2 regions of the Pseudoalteromonas sp. 0802 genome follow, and region 2 is predicted to be linked to the other one. Evidence: predicted binding sites of a transcription regulator. Region 2 holds the regulator's gene; the other holds the start of a gene.
What was found. The regulator NrdR, encoded in region 2, represses ribonucleotide reductase genes. The targets are predictions, from matches to a motif close to AAACACNANATNTNGTGTTT.
Positions count from the first base shown of each region.

Region 1 (7,137 bases), on a different contig from region 2:
AATGCCTTTTTTGCCATTGATAATCGCCGCAGTCGGGAAATCTGGACCCGGGATATATTCAATAAGGTCAGCAATTGACATATCAGGGTTTTGAATAAGCGCTAAACAACCATTGATAACTTCTGTTAAGTTATGAGGTGGAATGTTCGTCGCCATACCAACCGCGATACCCGAAGAACCATTTACTAATAAGTTAGGTACTTTAGTAGGTAATACGTCAGGAATTTGCTCAGTACCGTCGTAGTTCGGTACGTAATCAACCGTTTCTTTTTCTAAATCAGCTAATAATTCATGTGACATTTTCGCCATACGGACTTCCGTATAACGCATTGCTGCCGCAGAGTCACCGTCAACAGAACCAAAGTTACCTTGGCCGTCAACAAGCATGTAGCGTAATGAGAAAGGCTGCGCCATACGAACGATGGTGTCATATACCGCGCTGTCGCCATGTGGGTGGTACTTACCGATTACATCACCAACAACACGTGCTGATTTCTTGTAAGGTTTATTCCAATCATTATTGAGTTCGTTCATTGCAAATAGAACGCGGCGGTGAACTGGCTTTAAGCCGTCACGTACGTCTGGCAATGCACGTCCTACGATTACACTCATCGCGTAATCAAGGTAGGAGTTTTTTAATTCATCTTCAATATTGACTGGCAGAATTTCATTGGCGAGATCAGTCATTTGATTTCACATTCCTTCAGTATTGACTCATTAAGAGGCAAACCGCCGTCTTAAGAGCTTTAGTTATTATTTCCAGACCATGCTATCACAATTTATTTAGATTTACAGGCGCTAAATCTTTGCGATTTATTAATTTCCCCCTATATAATGGCCTCAGATTAACGAGGAAGTTTTTTATGACCGAGCATCAAAATGTAGATAATGCAGAAATTGCAAAGTTTGAAGCCATCGCAGAACGTTGGTGGGACCGCGACGGAGAGTTCAAACCCCTTCATGAAATAAATCCTCTTCGCTTGGATTTTGTCGCTGATAAAGTAGGCGGCTTATTTGATAAGGAAACCTTAGATGTTGGCTGTGGTGGCGGCATCTTAAGTGAAAGTATGGCGCGAATGGGCGCTAAAGTAACCGGCATTGATATGGGCCAAGAGCCACTAACCGTTGCTAAGTTACATAGTTTAGAAACAGGCGTGCCTGTTGATTATATAAAAGTACCTGCAGAGCAATTCGCAGCTGAGCACCCTGCTCGCTTTGATGTTGTGACCTGTATGGAAATGCTTGAGCATGTTCCAGATCCTGCTTCTATTATTCGTGCTGTAGCAGAGCTTGCTAAACCGGGCGCCGATGTATTCTTTTCAACATTAAATAAAACACCAAAAGCTTATTTGTTTGCTATTGTCGGTGCTGAAAAGCTTTTAAAGATGGTCCCTGAAGGTACTCATGACCATAAAAAGTTCATCAAGCCTGCACAGCTTATTGCATGGGCAGAAGAAGCGGGGTTAAAAGTACGCACCAGTACCGGCCTAAACTATAACCCGTTTTCTAAGCAGTACAGCTTAAATGATGATGTAAGTGTTAATTACATCCTGCACTTTGAGAAACTAGCCTGATGAGTGGTGTACAAACACCCTCTATCGATTTTGATGCTTTTATCTTTGATTTAGATGGCACACTACTCGATACCGCAGATGACTTAGGTGGCGCATTAAACCGCGTGTTAGCAGATGCCAATGTGGCGCCTGTTGCTGAGCATGTTTATCGCCCTGCGGCTTCTAACGGTGCAAATGCATTATTAGAAGTGGGCTTTGGTGATAAATGGCCTGAACTTGAACAACTCGCCTTGCGCCAACAGCTTCTTGATTACTACGCCGAGGATATTGCTGTACACAGTAAATGTTTCAATGGCATAGAACAGCTTTTAATTGCACTTGATCAAAACAATATTAAGTGGGGTATTATGACTAATAAGCCCGGCTTTTTAACTGAGCCCTTAGTGCAAGCTATTCCCTCTTTGCGTGATGCAAAGGCAGTTGTGAGTGGCGATACATTAGCTGTGTCAAAACCATCACCGGAACCACTACTACACACCGCTGAGATCTTAGACGTTGATCCGAGCCGTTGTTTGTATATCGGTGATGCTGAACGTGATATTCAAGCTGCAAAAGCGGCCAATATGTTCAGCGCAACAGCGTTATGGGGTTATATACCCAGTGTAGACGCTGCACTTGGCTGGCAAGCGGATTTCAATTGGCAAACGCCAATAGATGGTTTTAACCATATATAGTGTTATTTGATAACTTAAACACCATATATTGTGATTTGATTTACTTTTGAGCATTCATTGATGATAAAAAAATCAGCCAAAATTTATTTTTAAATACGGTAAATTTTCCGGATCTTTTGTTGATTTCTACAAATTTCGTCGTCTATGAATGTTCAAAGGTTAATGGTCACTAACACAATGCGCTTATCCAATAGTTATCCACAAAATGGGGCAATTCTATCCCTTGCAAAACAGCGCAGACCACACTATCTTGTGATCTGCAATTTAAACAACACCAGATATTGTGGCTAAATGTTATTCAATTAGATCACCCTGGCGTTTAATAATAATAATTACATAAAGAATACCTTTGTCTTTACAACTATAATTTCCCAAGGAATACAGGCAAAACTATGAACCAACAGCTATCTGTAAGCAAACGTGACGGCCGTAAAGAGTCACTTGATCTAGATAAGATCCATCGCGTGATCGCTTGGGCCGCAGAAGGTCTAGAGAATGTGTCTGTCTCACAAGTTGAATTAAAATCACATATTCAATTTTATGACGGCATTCGTACCGATGACATTCATGAAACAATCATCAAAGCTGCAGCTGATCAGATCTCTAAAGATACGCCTGATTACCAATACCTCGCTGCTCGCTTAGCTGTATTCCATTTACGTAAAAAAGCGTACGGTCAATTTGAGCCACCACGCTTATACGATCACATCACTAAATTAGTTGAAGACAAGCGTTATGATCAACACCTACTTGTTGATTATACCGAGCAAGAAATTGACGAGTTAGATGCTTACATCGATCACAACCGTGACTTAAACTTCAGCTACGCTGCTGTTAAGCAACTTGAAGGTAAGTATTTAGTTCAAAACCGTGTTACTGGTGAAATCTACGAAAGTGCACAGTTTTTATATATCTTAGTGGCTGCAAGCTTATTCTCTGATTATCCAAAAGAGACACGTCTTGATTACATCAAGCGTTTTTATGATGCAGTATCTACATTCAAAATTTCATTACCTACACCTATCATGGCAGGTGTACGTACTCCTACACGTCAGTTCAGCTCATGTGTACTTATTGAATGTGGTGATAGCCTAGATTCTATTAATGCAACATCGTCTGCGATTGTTAAATACGTTTCGCAACGTGCGGGTATTGGTATTAATGCCGGTCGCATCCGTGCGCTTGGTAGCCCTATTCGCAACGGCGAAGCGTACCACACAGGTTGTATTCCGTTTTATAAGCACTTCCAAACAGCGGTTAAGAGCTGTTCACAAGGTGGTGTTCGTGGCGGCGCAGCAACGCTGTTCTACCCACTTTGGCACTTAGAAGTTGAAAACCTACTTGTTCTTAAGAACAACCGTGGTGTTGATGATAACCGTGTACGTCACCTTGACTACGGTGTGCAATTTAACAAATTAATGTATAGCCGTTTAATCAAAGACGATTACATCACATTATTTAGCCCTTCAGATGTACCGGGCCTATACGATGCTTTCTTTGAAGATCAAGCGAAGTTTGATGAGCTATACATCAAATATGAGCAAGACGAGTCAATTCGTAAAAAACGTATTAAGGCGATTGAGTTATTCTCAATGTTTGCACAAGAGCGTGCGAGCACAGGTCGTATCTACTTACAAAACGTTGACCACTGTAATACGCACAGCCCGTTCATCTCGACTGTGGCACCAATTCGTCAATCTAACTTATGTTTAGAAATTGCATTACCAACTAAGCCACTTAGCAATGTAATGGATGAAGAAGGTGAAATTGCACTTTGTACGTTGTCGGCGTTTAACTTAGGTGCAATTGAGTCACTTGACGAATTAGAAGAGCTTGCTGAACTTGCAGTACGTGCCCTTGATAACTTACTTGATTTCCAAGACTACCCTGTTCCTGCGGCGAAAAACGCGACTATGGGTCGTCGTACGCTAGGTATTGGTGTTATTAACTACGCATACTACTTAGCGAAAAATGGTAAGCGTTACTCAGATGGCAGCGCAAATGCCCTAACTCACAAAACATTTGAAGCAATTCAATATTACCTAATGAAAGCATCAAATGAGTTAGCGAAAGAACGTGGTGCGTGTCCTAAATTTAACGAGACAACGTATTCTCAAGGCATTATGCCAACAGATACTTACAAGCGTGACCTAGATCAGTTCTGTGAAGAGCCGCTTCACTTAGATTGGGACTCATTACGCGAAAGCATTAAAGAGCACGGTATGCGTAACTCTACGCTATCTGCCCTAATGCCTTCAGAGACATCATCGCAAATCTCTAACGCAACAAATGGTATTGAACCACCACGTGGTCATATCAGCGTTAAAGCAAGTAAAGATGGTATCTTAAAGCAAGTAGTTCCAGATTATGAAAATCTGAAAGATAACTACGAGCTACTGTGGGATATTCCTTCAAACGATGGTTACCTACAACTTGTTGGTATTATGCAAAAATTCGTTGACCAAACGATCTCTGCAAACACTAACTATGATCCATCTAAGTACGAAGGCGGTAAAGTACCTATGAAGGTGCTATTAAAAGACCTACTGACTGCGTATAAACTTGGTGTTAAAACTCTGTACTATCACAACACACGTGATGGTGCATCAGACTCTCAAGATGAGTTAACACCAGAGGTAGAAGATGACGGTTGTGCAGGCGGCGCTTGTAAAATCTAATTAAATTAATAACATAACAAAAGCGGGCTCATTAGCCCGCTTTGTCCTGACTGTTTTTTGAGAAATCACTATGTCATATACAACTTTTAGCCGAAATCATAATAACCAATTACAAGAACCGATGTTTTTCGGCCAAACGGTAAACGTGTCACGTTACGACCAACAAAAGTACCCTATCTTCGAAAAGCTAATTGAAAAGCAACTTTCGTTCTTTTGGCGTCCTGAAGAAGTTGATGTAAGTAAAGACCGTCTTGACTTCCAAGCGTTACCAGAGCACGAAAAGCACATCTTTTTAAGCAACTTAAAATATCAAACGCTACTTGATAGTGTGCAAGGTCGTTCGCCTAACGTTGCGTTACTACCTATTGTGTCTATTCCTGAGCTAGAAACGTGGATTGAAACATGGGCGTTCAGTGAAACCATTCACAGCCGTTCATACACACACATTATCCGTAACGTTACGCAATCTCCTGAACTTATCTTTGACGATATCGTAAGCAACGAGAAAATCAGTGAGCGTGCTGATGCGGTAACTAAGTACTACGATGATTTAATCAGCATCATTTCTGTTTACAACCTATACGGTGAAGGTAAACATGTGATCAACGGTGAAGAAGTTAAAATCAGCTTATTTGACCTTAAAAAGCAACTTTACCTAGCAATGATGTCGGTTAACATCCTAGAAGCGATTCGTTTCTATGTAAGCTTTGCTTGTTCATTTGCTTTCGCTGAGCGTGAATTAATGGAAGGTAATGCAAAAATCATCAAGCTAATCGCCCGTGATGAAGCGTTACACTTATCTGGTACACAGCACATCTTGAACATTATGCAAGAAGGTAAAGACGACCCAGAAATGGCAATCGTTGCAGCACAATGCCGTGAAGAAGCGATCCAGATGTTTAAAGAGGCCGCTGAACAAGAAAAAGATTGGGCTGAGTATCTATTTAAAGATGGTTCTATGATTGGTCTTAACAAAGATATCTTATGCCAATACGTTGAATACATTACAAATGCACGTATGACTGCGGTAGGCCTACCTGCACAGTTCGAAAGTAAGAGTAACCCTATTCCGTGGATCAACTCTTGGTTAGTATCTGACAATGTTCAGGTTGCGCCGCAAGAAGCTGAAATTAGCTCTTACCTTGTTGGTCAAATTGACTCTCAAGTTGATGCATCTGACTTTGGTGACTTCGACCTGTAATGAGCTCAAACAACACTGCAGAGGTTATCCTTGCAGGAACAGACAGCCAGAATCTTGAATTTGATTCTGGCTGTTCATCTCTCCTTGAATGCCTAGAACAAAATAAAATAGATGTCCCCTACCAATGCCGTGAAGGTTATTGTGGCGCTTGCCGTGCAAAATTAGTCGAAGGTGATGTGAGCTACAATCAAGAGCCGCTTGCGTTCGTTCGTACAGGCGAAGTATTGCTATGTTGTAGTAAACCCAATGGAAAGATAAAAATTGAGCTTTAATGCCAAATAAGCTCACTGGTTTGGTAGAAATTTTCTTTATCTGACACACTCACCATTTGCTGATCAATCGTAACATCCCACTGTAAGTTTTTAGTTAGATGACTCGCTAACTGCTCAATGAAATTGTTATCAAACGCAATTAAATGACCATTATTGATAAGCTCTAACTGGTGTTCATTTTCTTTAAGCCAATCGTTATTTAAAGTTGTCACGACCCATAGCTCATCAACCCGCTTTGCAATTTTGTTGAGCTGTAAAATATCCGGTTGGTCAACAGCAAGCCATGTTTGATAATGGTCATCAAGCGCTTTTATTGATACATCTGGTTCAGCATGACTGAACCTTGCATTCAATATGGCTGTTTCGTTGTGTGAAAATAAGCAATAACTTAAAAGCTTAAGTACAAAGTGTTGATAGCTTTCACGACGGTCACAAGCAGTGGTAAACACCTCTTTGTGATTACGGTGCTCTCTTAAATCAGCAATGGTAAAATTTGCTTTGAATACCCTATTTTTATCAGGCATAAGATTTGGCCATCTCAGTGTAACAGTCTAAGTATAGTGTATGGTGTTAAAATCGCGACTTAAGGTAAAGTTATAGTATAACGTTATTGCAGTTAAAAAATTGTAGTGTTATATTATATCACCACACTCAACAACAAACTTAGAAGTAGTAATGATGAAACAAGTTTCAATTCTTTCTAGTGCTGTTGCCGCTGCGCTGTTTTCTCAATCAACA
Region 1 covers NZ_JABVXE010000001.1:474,329-481,465, forward strand. Annotated here, with positions in the region: gene gyrA (DNA topoisomerase (ATP-hydrolyzing) subunit A) at 1-687, opposite strand, end outside; gene ubiG (bifunctional 2-polyprenyl-6-hydroxyphenol methylase/3-demethylubiquinol 3-O-methyltransferase UbiG) at 864-1,574, shown strand; gene HUS61_RS02280 (HAD family hydrolase) at 1,574-2,248, shown strand; gene nrdA (class 1a ribonucleoside-diphosphate reductase subunit alpha) at 2,641-4,926, shown strand; gene nrdB (class Ia ribonucleoside-diphosphate reductase subunit beta) at 4,997-6,127, shown strand; gene yfaE (class I ribonucleotide reductase maintenance protein YfaE) at 6,127-6,399, shown strand; gene HUS61_RS02300 (YaeQ family protein) at 6,396-6,923, opposite strand; gene HUS61_RS02305 (TonB-dependent receptor domain-containing protein) at 7,078-7,137, shown strand, end outside.
Region 1: nrdA (class 1a ribonucleoside-diphosphate reductase subunit alpha) is a predicted target of NrdR. The motif match lies at 2,518-2,537, and genes of this name have one in related genera.

Region 2 (7,137 bases):
CTGTTTTGCGTATTGAAGTTAGTGAAGGTGTTACCATCAAAGCGGCTTAAGCCAAACTGAGTGCCCAGCCACATATAACCTTGCTCATCTTGAGCAATGCTTTTTAAAGATTGCGATGGCAAGCCATTTTGGATGTTCCACTGTTTGACGACATAGTCAGTAATAGATGCAAACGCAGGCGTGCTGCAAAGCATCAACAAACAGACAACTAGAAATCGCATCATATACTTGCCACCAAGTAACACTTAACTCATCGTTTAAAAAGGCAAATAGCCTGCTTTAAACAAGGCTTGAACACAAATTAATGAAAATATACCTGCTAAAATATCATCAGCCATGATGCCCAAGCCACCGTGTAAACGTCTATCTAGGATTCTGATAGGACCTGGTTTAGCGATATCAAAAAAGCGGAACAATAAAAAACCAACCAACAGTGACTGCCAACTCAGTGCAGCACCAATCATGGTGATATAATAACCAGCAACTTCATCCCAAACAATGGCTGGATGATCATGTACCCCTAAGTCATCTGCTGTTTTACCACATGCCCAAATACCAAATACACTGATCACGATGGCAAACACAATCTGTAACCACAGTGGAAAGTACATAGTAGTAAAAATAAATGGCAAGGCAGCAAAGGTACCAAAGGTGCCAGGTGCTTTAGGGGCAAGGCCTAAGCCAAAACCCAAACCAAAAAATTGGTGTGGGCGTTTTAAATTGAATAATCGGTTACTGCTCAAACCGGCTCCTTCGTAAAGTGCTGAAAGCCCTTACCTTGATAATTAAATTGCTCACCATCAAGTAATAGCTCAATCTCACCTTCGCCACTTTTAATTTGACCTACACAACTTGCTTCAACACCATATTGGCGCAGTTTCATATCAACCATGCTTTTATTGCTTTCTGGCACAGTAAAGAGCAACTCGTAGTCGTCACCATAATTTAAAATGTAGTCAAATTGCTCTGCACGTGGAATCGACGAATTTAATGCATCAGAAACAGGCACTTTATCAACATTGATCACCGCACTAACTTGCGATAGCGCTAAAATATGGCCTAAGTCAGCTAATAATCCATCGGAAATATCAATTGCTGCAGAGGCAGCGCCTCGCAAAACCTGACCGGCTGCAACACGTGGAGTCGGATAATCAAAACGATTATTTAAATAGCTTAAATGTTCAGGGGCAATATCAAGGCCTTGTTTACGGGCTTCAATGGCTACACCAGCATCACCTAATGGACCAGTTACATAAATCCAATCGCCAACTTTAGCACCGCTACGGCGCAGTGCTTTGCCTTCAGGCACGATGCCTTTAGCACAAATCGTAATAGTTAAAGGGCCTTGAGTGGTATCACCACCAATGATTTGCACATTGAAGTACTCTGCAATTTCATGCATGCCTTCAGTGAACTCTTCAAGCCACTCTATATTTGCTTCAGGCAACGTCAGGCCTACCGAAATCCACGTAGGTTCAGCGCCCATTGCCGCAAGATCACTTAAGTTAACAGCTAAAGCTCGATGCCCAAGGGCACGCGCAGAGATGTCATCAAAAAAGTGTACGCCCGCAACTAAGGTGTCTGTTGTTACCGCCAATTGACAGTTTTCAGGCACAGTTACTAAGGCACAATCGTCACCAATACCTAGGTTCACATCACGGCGAATAATGCCACGACCCTTAAAGTAACGATTGATTAGTTCAAATTCCTTCATACACAAAAAAGCCGGCCCAAGCCGGCTCTCCTTTACGGGGCTACTTACTTACGCAGTTCTTTCACTGCTTTATCAAGTACACCGTTGACAAACTTATGGCTGTCTTCAGCACCAAACATTTTAGCAAGCTCAATGCCTTCATTGATTGCCACTTTGTAAGGTACGTCTTCACGGAATTTCAGCTCATAGCCAGACAGACGTAAAATTGCTTTTTCGACCATGTCTAACTCATCAGCTGGGCGTGCTAAATGTGGAGCAACGATTTCATCTAATTGCTTACAGTTAACAACAACACCGCGTGCTAGGTCTTTGAAATATTCGACGTCGATCTTAGTCACATCATTTTCAATTAACATTTGCTGTTCAATATCAGCAATTGGGTTACCGCTTAACTGCCAAGAGTATACGGCTTGAAGTGCTAAGATACGTGCTTTACGTCTTGCTGCTGGTTTCACAGAGATTCCTTAAACTTAAATTTTGTCTAACACATTAACCATTTCAAGCGCACCTAAAGCAGCTTCGCCGCCTTTGTTACCCATTTTGGTACCTGCGCGCTCAATTGCTTGCTCAATGCTTTCAGTGGTTAATACGCCAAATGCAACCGGGATATCATACTCAAGAGATACTTGCGCAAGACCTTTGTTTGATTCGCCAGCGACTAAATCAAAGTGTGGTGTACCACCTCTGATCACTACGCCTAAAGCGATGATTGCATCGTGTTCTTTCTTTGCCGCAACGCGTTTCGCTGCTAAAGGTAATTCAACGGCACCTGGTACGTAAACAACTGTAATGTCGTCTTCAGATACGCCACCTGTGCGCTTAAGCTCATCAACAGCACCTGCTAATAGGCTGCTACCAATAAAGTCATTAAAGCGAGAAATGACAATGGCAAATTTTTTGCCCGGTGCGTATTTGTTACCTTCAATAATTTTCATTTAATAACCCTAAAAAATAAGTTTAAGCGGTTGCGATTGCGCAAAAATTACGGCGCATAATACCACAAAAATATAAAAGTAGCCTAGTAAATCTGTTTTCCCTAACTAAGACTGTGGCTCAACATAGTCAACCACTTCTAAGTGGAAACCAGATAACGCATGGTACTTCTTAGGACGGCTCATTAAGCGCATCTTTTCAATACCTAAATCAGCCAAAATTTGCGAGCCCACACCCACAGTACGCGATGTACCTTGGAATTTACGATGACTCACATTTTCGCCAGCATCTTCAGCGGCAAAGGCTTTAACGGTTGCTTCTAGGTCTTCTGTTGACTCTTGTTTACCCAAGATAACCAGCACACCGTTGTGCTCAGCGATATAAGCCATAGCATCTGATAAGCCCCAGCTACGATCAGCACTTCTATCTGATAATAGAATATCGTTAAAGGTACTTTGTAAGTGAACACGTACTAACGTTGGTTCATCTTTCGATACTTCACCTTTTTGTAAAACATAGTGAAGCTGACCATCAATGGTGTCTTTGTAGGTCACTAAATCAAACTCACCGTGATCTGTTGGCAGTTTACATTTAGCAACGCGCTCAATGGTGGTTTCGTTTAGGTTTCGGTATTCGATTAAATCTGCAATGGTGCCAATCTTTAAGTCATGCTCTTTAGCAAATACTTCAAGATCAGGGCGACGCGCCATGGTGCCATCTGGGTTTAAGATTTCAACAATCACAGATGACGCCTCAAGACCCGCTAAACGCGCTAAATCACAACCCGCTTCAGTATGACCTGCACGTGTTAACACGCCACCAGGCTGCGCCATAATTGGGAAAATATGCCCTGGCTGTACGATATCGCTCGGCACGGCACCTTTAGCGATTGCAGCTTGAACGGTACGGGCACGGTCGGCCGCTGAAATACCTGTAGTTACACCTTTCGCCGCTTCAATTGACATTGTGAAGTTAGTTGAAAAAGCAGCACCGTTATTTTTCACCATAAGTGGTAATTCTAACTGCTGACAACGCTCTTGTGTCATTGTTAAACAAATTAAACCACGGCCATGTGTTGCCATAAAGTTGATAGCATCAGCACTAATGTGCTCTGCTGCGATGATTAAATCGCCTTCATTTTCTCGGTCTTCATCGTCCATTAAAATAACCATTTTACCGGCTTTAATGTCATCGATAATTTCTTGCGCGCTGTGTAAATTCATAATGTGCCCATGAGAGTATGATTAATAGTGACGTATCTGTGCTTATTTAATAAAGCCAGCTTGTGCTAGCAAGCTCATTGATATGTCTGAACGGGAAGGTTGTTCAGCCCCTTTAATTAGGCGCTCTAAATAGCGAGCAATCTGGTCAACTTCTAAGTTCACCTGAGTCCCCACCTGAAATTCTGCAATCGTTGTTTGCTCTGCAGTATGCGGAACAATCGTCAGCTTAAAGCGATTTTGCTCAACCTCGTTAACGGTTAAGCTAATGCCATCAATACACACCGAACCTTTGTACGGAATGTACTTCATTAAATCATTGTCTGTGCTTAACCAGTACTCAGTTGCACGAGCATTAGGACTAATACTTTCGACAGTCGCAATACCATCAACATGCCCTGACACTAAGTGCCCACCTAAGCGAGAAACCGGTTGCATGGCTTTTTCAAGGTTAACTGTTTGACCTTTTTTATAATGTGCAAACCCAGTTAAGCTAATTGTTTCGTTTGATAAGTCAGCACTAAAACCATCGCTATGTTTAGCGACAACCGTTAAACACACACCATTGGTGGCAATACTGTCACCGAGCTTGACGTCTTTCATATCCAAATTAGGGCTTTGAATACGAATAGCTAGATCACCTTGCTTTTGTGTTAGTTCAACAATTTTACCTGTTGCTTCAATAATTCCAGTAAACATAGTGCTACTCTTTATTTTCAATGTCTGTGGCTTGCTTTGCTTTTATCGCTGTTAAGCGAATATCATCGCCAATCATCACTGTATCAGTAAAGGTCAGTTCAGTGATATCACTCATCATGGTGACTTCTGCAAAGTTTAGTAAGCTTTTGCCCATATCACCTATTAACTTAGGGGCAATATAAACAATGTATTCGTCAATTAAATCTTGCTCTGCGAACACCCCAGCAAGGGTTGCCCCCGCTTCGAGCCAAATATGATTAAATTGTAGTTCAGCAAGACGCTTTAAAACCGCCGATAAATCAACTTTATTGTTATTTGCTGGCACCACTTCGTGTTTAACAAAGTGAGGCCACTTGGTGTGATTATCAAGCGAAGTGGTAAAAATTATCACCGGGCTCTCGATGCTGAATAACGCAAGCTCAGGCGTTAACCTGTTTTGTGAGTCAATAATGATTCGGGTTGGTTGGCGCAAAGGCAACGAGGTTGGCATTGTAAATGGCAACTCATCAACACGAACATTTAGTTTGGCATTATCAGTAATAACGGTGTCTGCACCGGTTAAGATAGCACAGCTTTGTGCACGAAATGCTTGCACATCTTGGCGCGCTTTAGGGCCTGTTATCCATTTACTTTGGCCGTTATTTAGCGCGGTTTTACCATCTAAACTACATGCCATTTTACAAGTCACATATGGCAATCCAGATTCCATACGCTTTAAAAAACCTTTATTTAAATCGCGCGCTTGTTGTTCAAGTAAACCTGATGCAACGCTAATACCGGCGTCAGCTAAAATTTGTAGGCCGCGACCACTCACCGCAGGGTTTGGGTCAACCATAGCGGCAATGACCTTGCTAACACCCGCGGCTTTTAAACCTTCGGCACAAGGCGGGGTGCGTCCATAATGACTACAAGGCTCTAAAGTGACATAGGCAGTAGCGCCTTTCGCGTTGTCGCCAGCTACAGCCAAGGCATTCACTTCAGCATGGCCCTGCCCTGCGATTTGATGAAACCCTTCACCGACTATTTCGCCATCTTTAACCAAAACACAGCCAACATTCGGGTTTGGCGTTGTAGTAAAACGACCTTGTTTAGCCAGCTCAATGGCACGCGCCATGTAAGCCGTATCAAGCTCTGTAAACGACATGATTAATCACCTAAACGAGCGATTTCTTCACCAAACTCGCGAATATCTTCAAATGAACGATAAACCGATGCAAAACGCACATAGGCCACTTTGTCGAGTTTCTTCAGTGACTCCATGATGCACTCGCCAATTAAATGGCTAGAGATTTCACGCTCACCTGTAGCACGAAGTTGAGATTTAATGATGTTAACGACTTCGTCGACCTGCTCAGTGCTCACTGGGCGTTTCTCTAAAGCGCGATGCAAGCCATTCAGTAACTTGTCTTCATTGAATGGTTCGCGGCTACCGTCTTGCTTGATGACTCTTGGCATCACAAGTTCAGCGCCTTCAAAGGTGGTAAAGCGCTCATGGCATTCGTTACATTCACGTCGACGTCTCACTTGGTGACCACCGCCAACTAGTCGAGAATCAATTACTTTAGTATCTTTTGCGGTGCAAAAAGGGCAATGCATAGGGTTCAACTTCCGTTTATAAAAAACAAAAAAAGGCCGCTTAGTAAGCGGCCTTTATAATAGCAAAAAACAACGCTATTGTTATCTTAATTACGGTTTAACCAGTAATTAAGCGTAAACTGGTAATTTTTTACAGATAGCTTTAACTTTCTCTTTTACTTCTGCTTGTACAGACTCATCGTTGATGTTGTCTAGTACGTCACAGATCCAGCCAGCAAGCTCTTTTGACTCAGCTTCTTTGAAACCACGGCGAGTAATAGCCGGAGAACCAATACGAAGACCAGACGTTACAAACGGTGAACGTGGGTCGTTTGGTACTGAGTTTTTGTTTACAGTGATGTTTGCGTTACCTAGTGCAGCGTCAGCATCTTTACCTGTGATATCTTTATCGATTAGGTCAAGAAGGAATAAGTGGTTGTCTGTTTTACCAGAAACAACTTTATAGCCACGCTCTTGCAGTACTTCAACCATTGCTTGTGCGTTCTTAACAACTTGTGCTTGGTACGCTTTGAATTCTGGTTGTAATGCTTCTTTGAAAGCAACCGCTTTAGCAGCGATGATGTGACATAAAGGACCACCTTGACCGCCAGGGAAAACAGCGCTGTTTAGCTTTTTGTAGATCTCTTCATCACCACATGCAGAAACGATTAGACCGCCACGAGGACCTGCTAATGTTTTGTGAGTTGTTGTTGTAACAACGTGTGCGTGAGGGATTGGGCTTGGGTATACACCAGCCGCGATAAGACCAGCAACGTGAGCCATATCTACGAATAAGTATGCACCTACTTTATCAGCGATTTCACGGAATTTAGCCCAGTCAACAACGCCTGAGTATGCAGAGAAACCAGCGATGATCATTTTTGGCTTGTGCTCTAATGCAAGTGCTTCAACTTGAGCGTAATCAATTTCGCCTGTTTCGTCGTTTAGGCCGTATTGAATTGCATTGTACGTTTTACCAGAAAAGTTAACGTGTGA
Region 2 covers NZ_JABVXE010000016.1:54,039-61,175, reverse strand. Annotated here, with positions in the region: gene HUS61_RS17340 (ligand-binding sensor domain-containing diguanylate cyclase) at 1-224, opposite strand, end outside; gene HUS61_RS17335 (phosphatidylglycerophosphatase A) at 258-743, opposite strand; gene thiL (thiamine-phosphate kinase) at 740-1,714, opposite strand; gene nusB (transcription antitermination factor NusB) at 1,759-2,169, opposite strand; gene ribE (6,7-dimethyl-8-ribityllumazine synthase) at 2,185-2,649, opposite strand; gene ribBA (bifunctional 3,4-dihydroxy-2-butanone-4-phosphate synthase/GTP cyclohydrolase II) at 2,755-3,870, opposite strand; gene HUS61_RS17310 (riboflavin synthase) at 3,913-4,566, opposite strand; gene ribD (bifunctional diaminohydroxyphosphoribosylaminopyrimidine deaminase/5-amino-6-(5-phosphoribosylamino)uracil reductase RibD) at 4,571-5,710, opposite strand; gene nrdR (transcriptional regulator NrdR) at 5,713-6,162, opposite strand; gene glyA (serine hydroxymethyltransferase) at 6,271-7,137, opposite strand, start outside.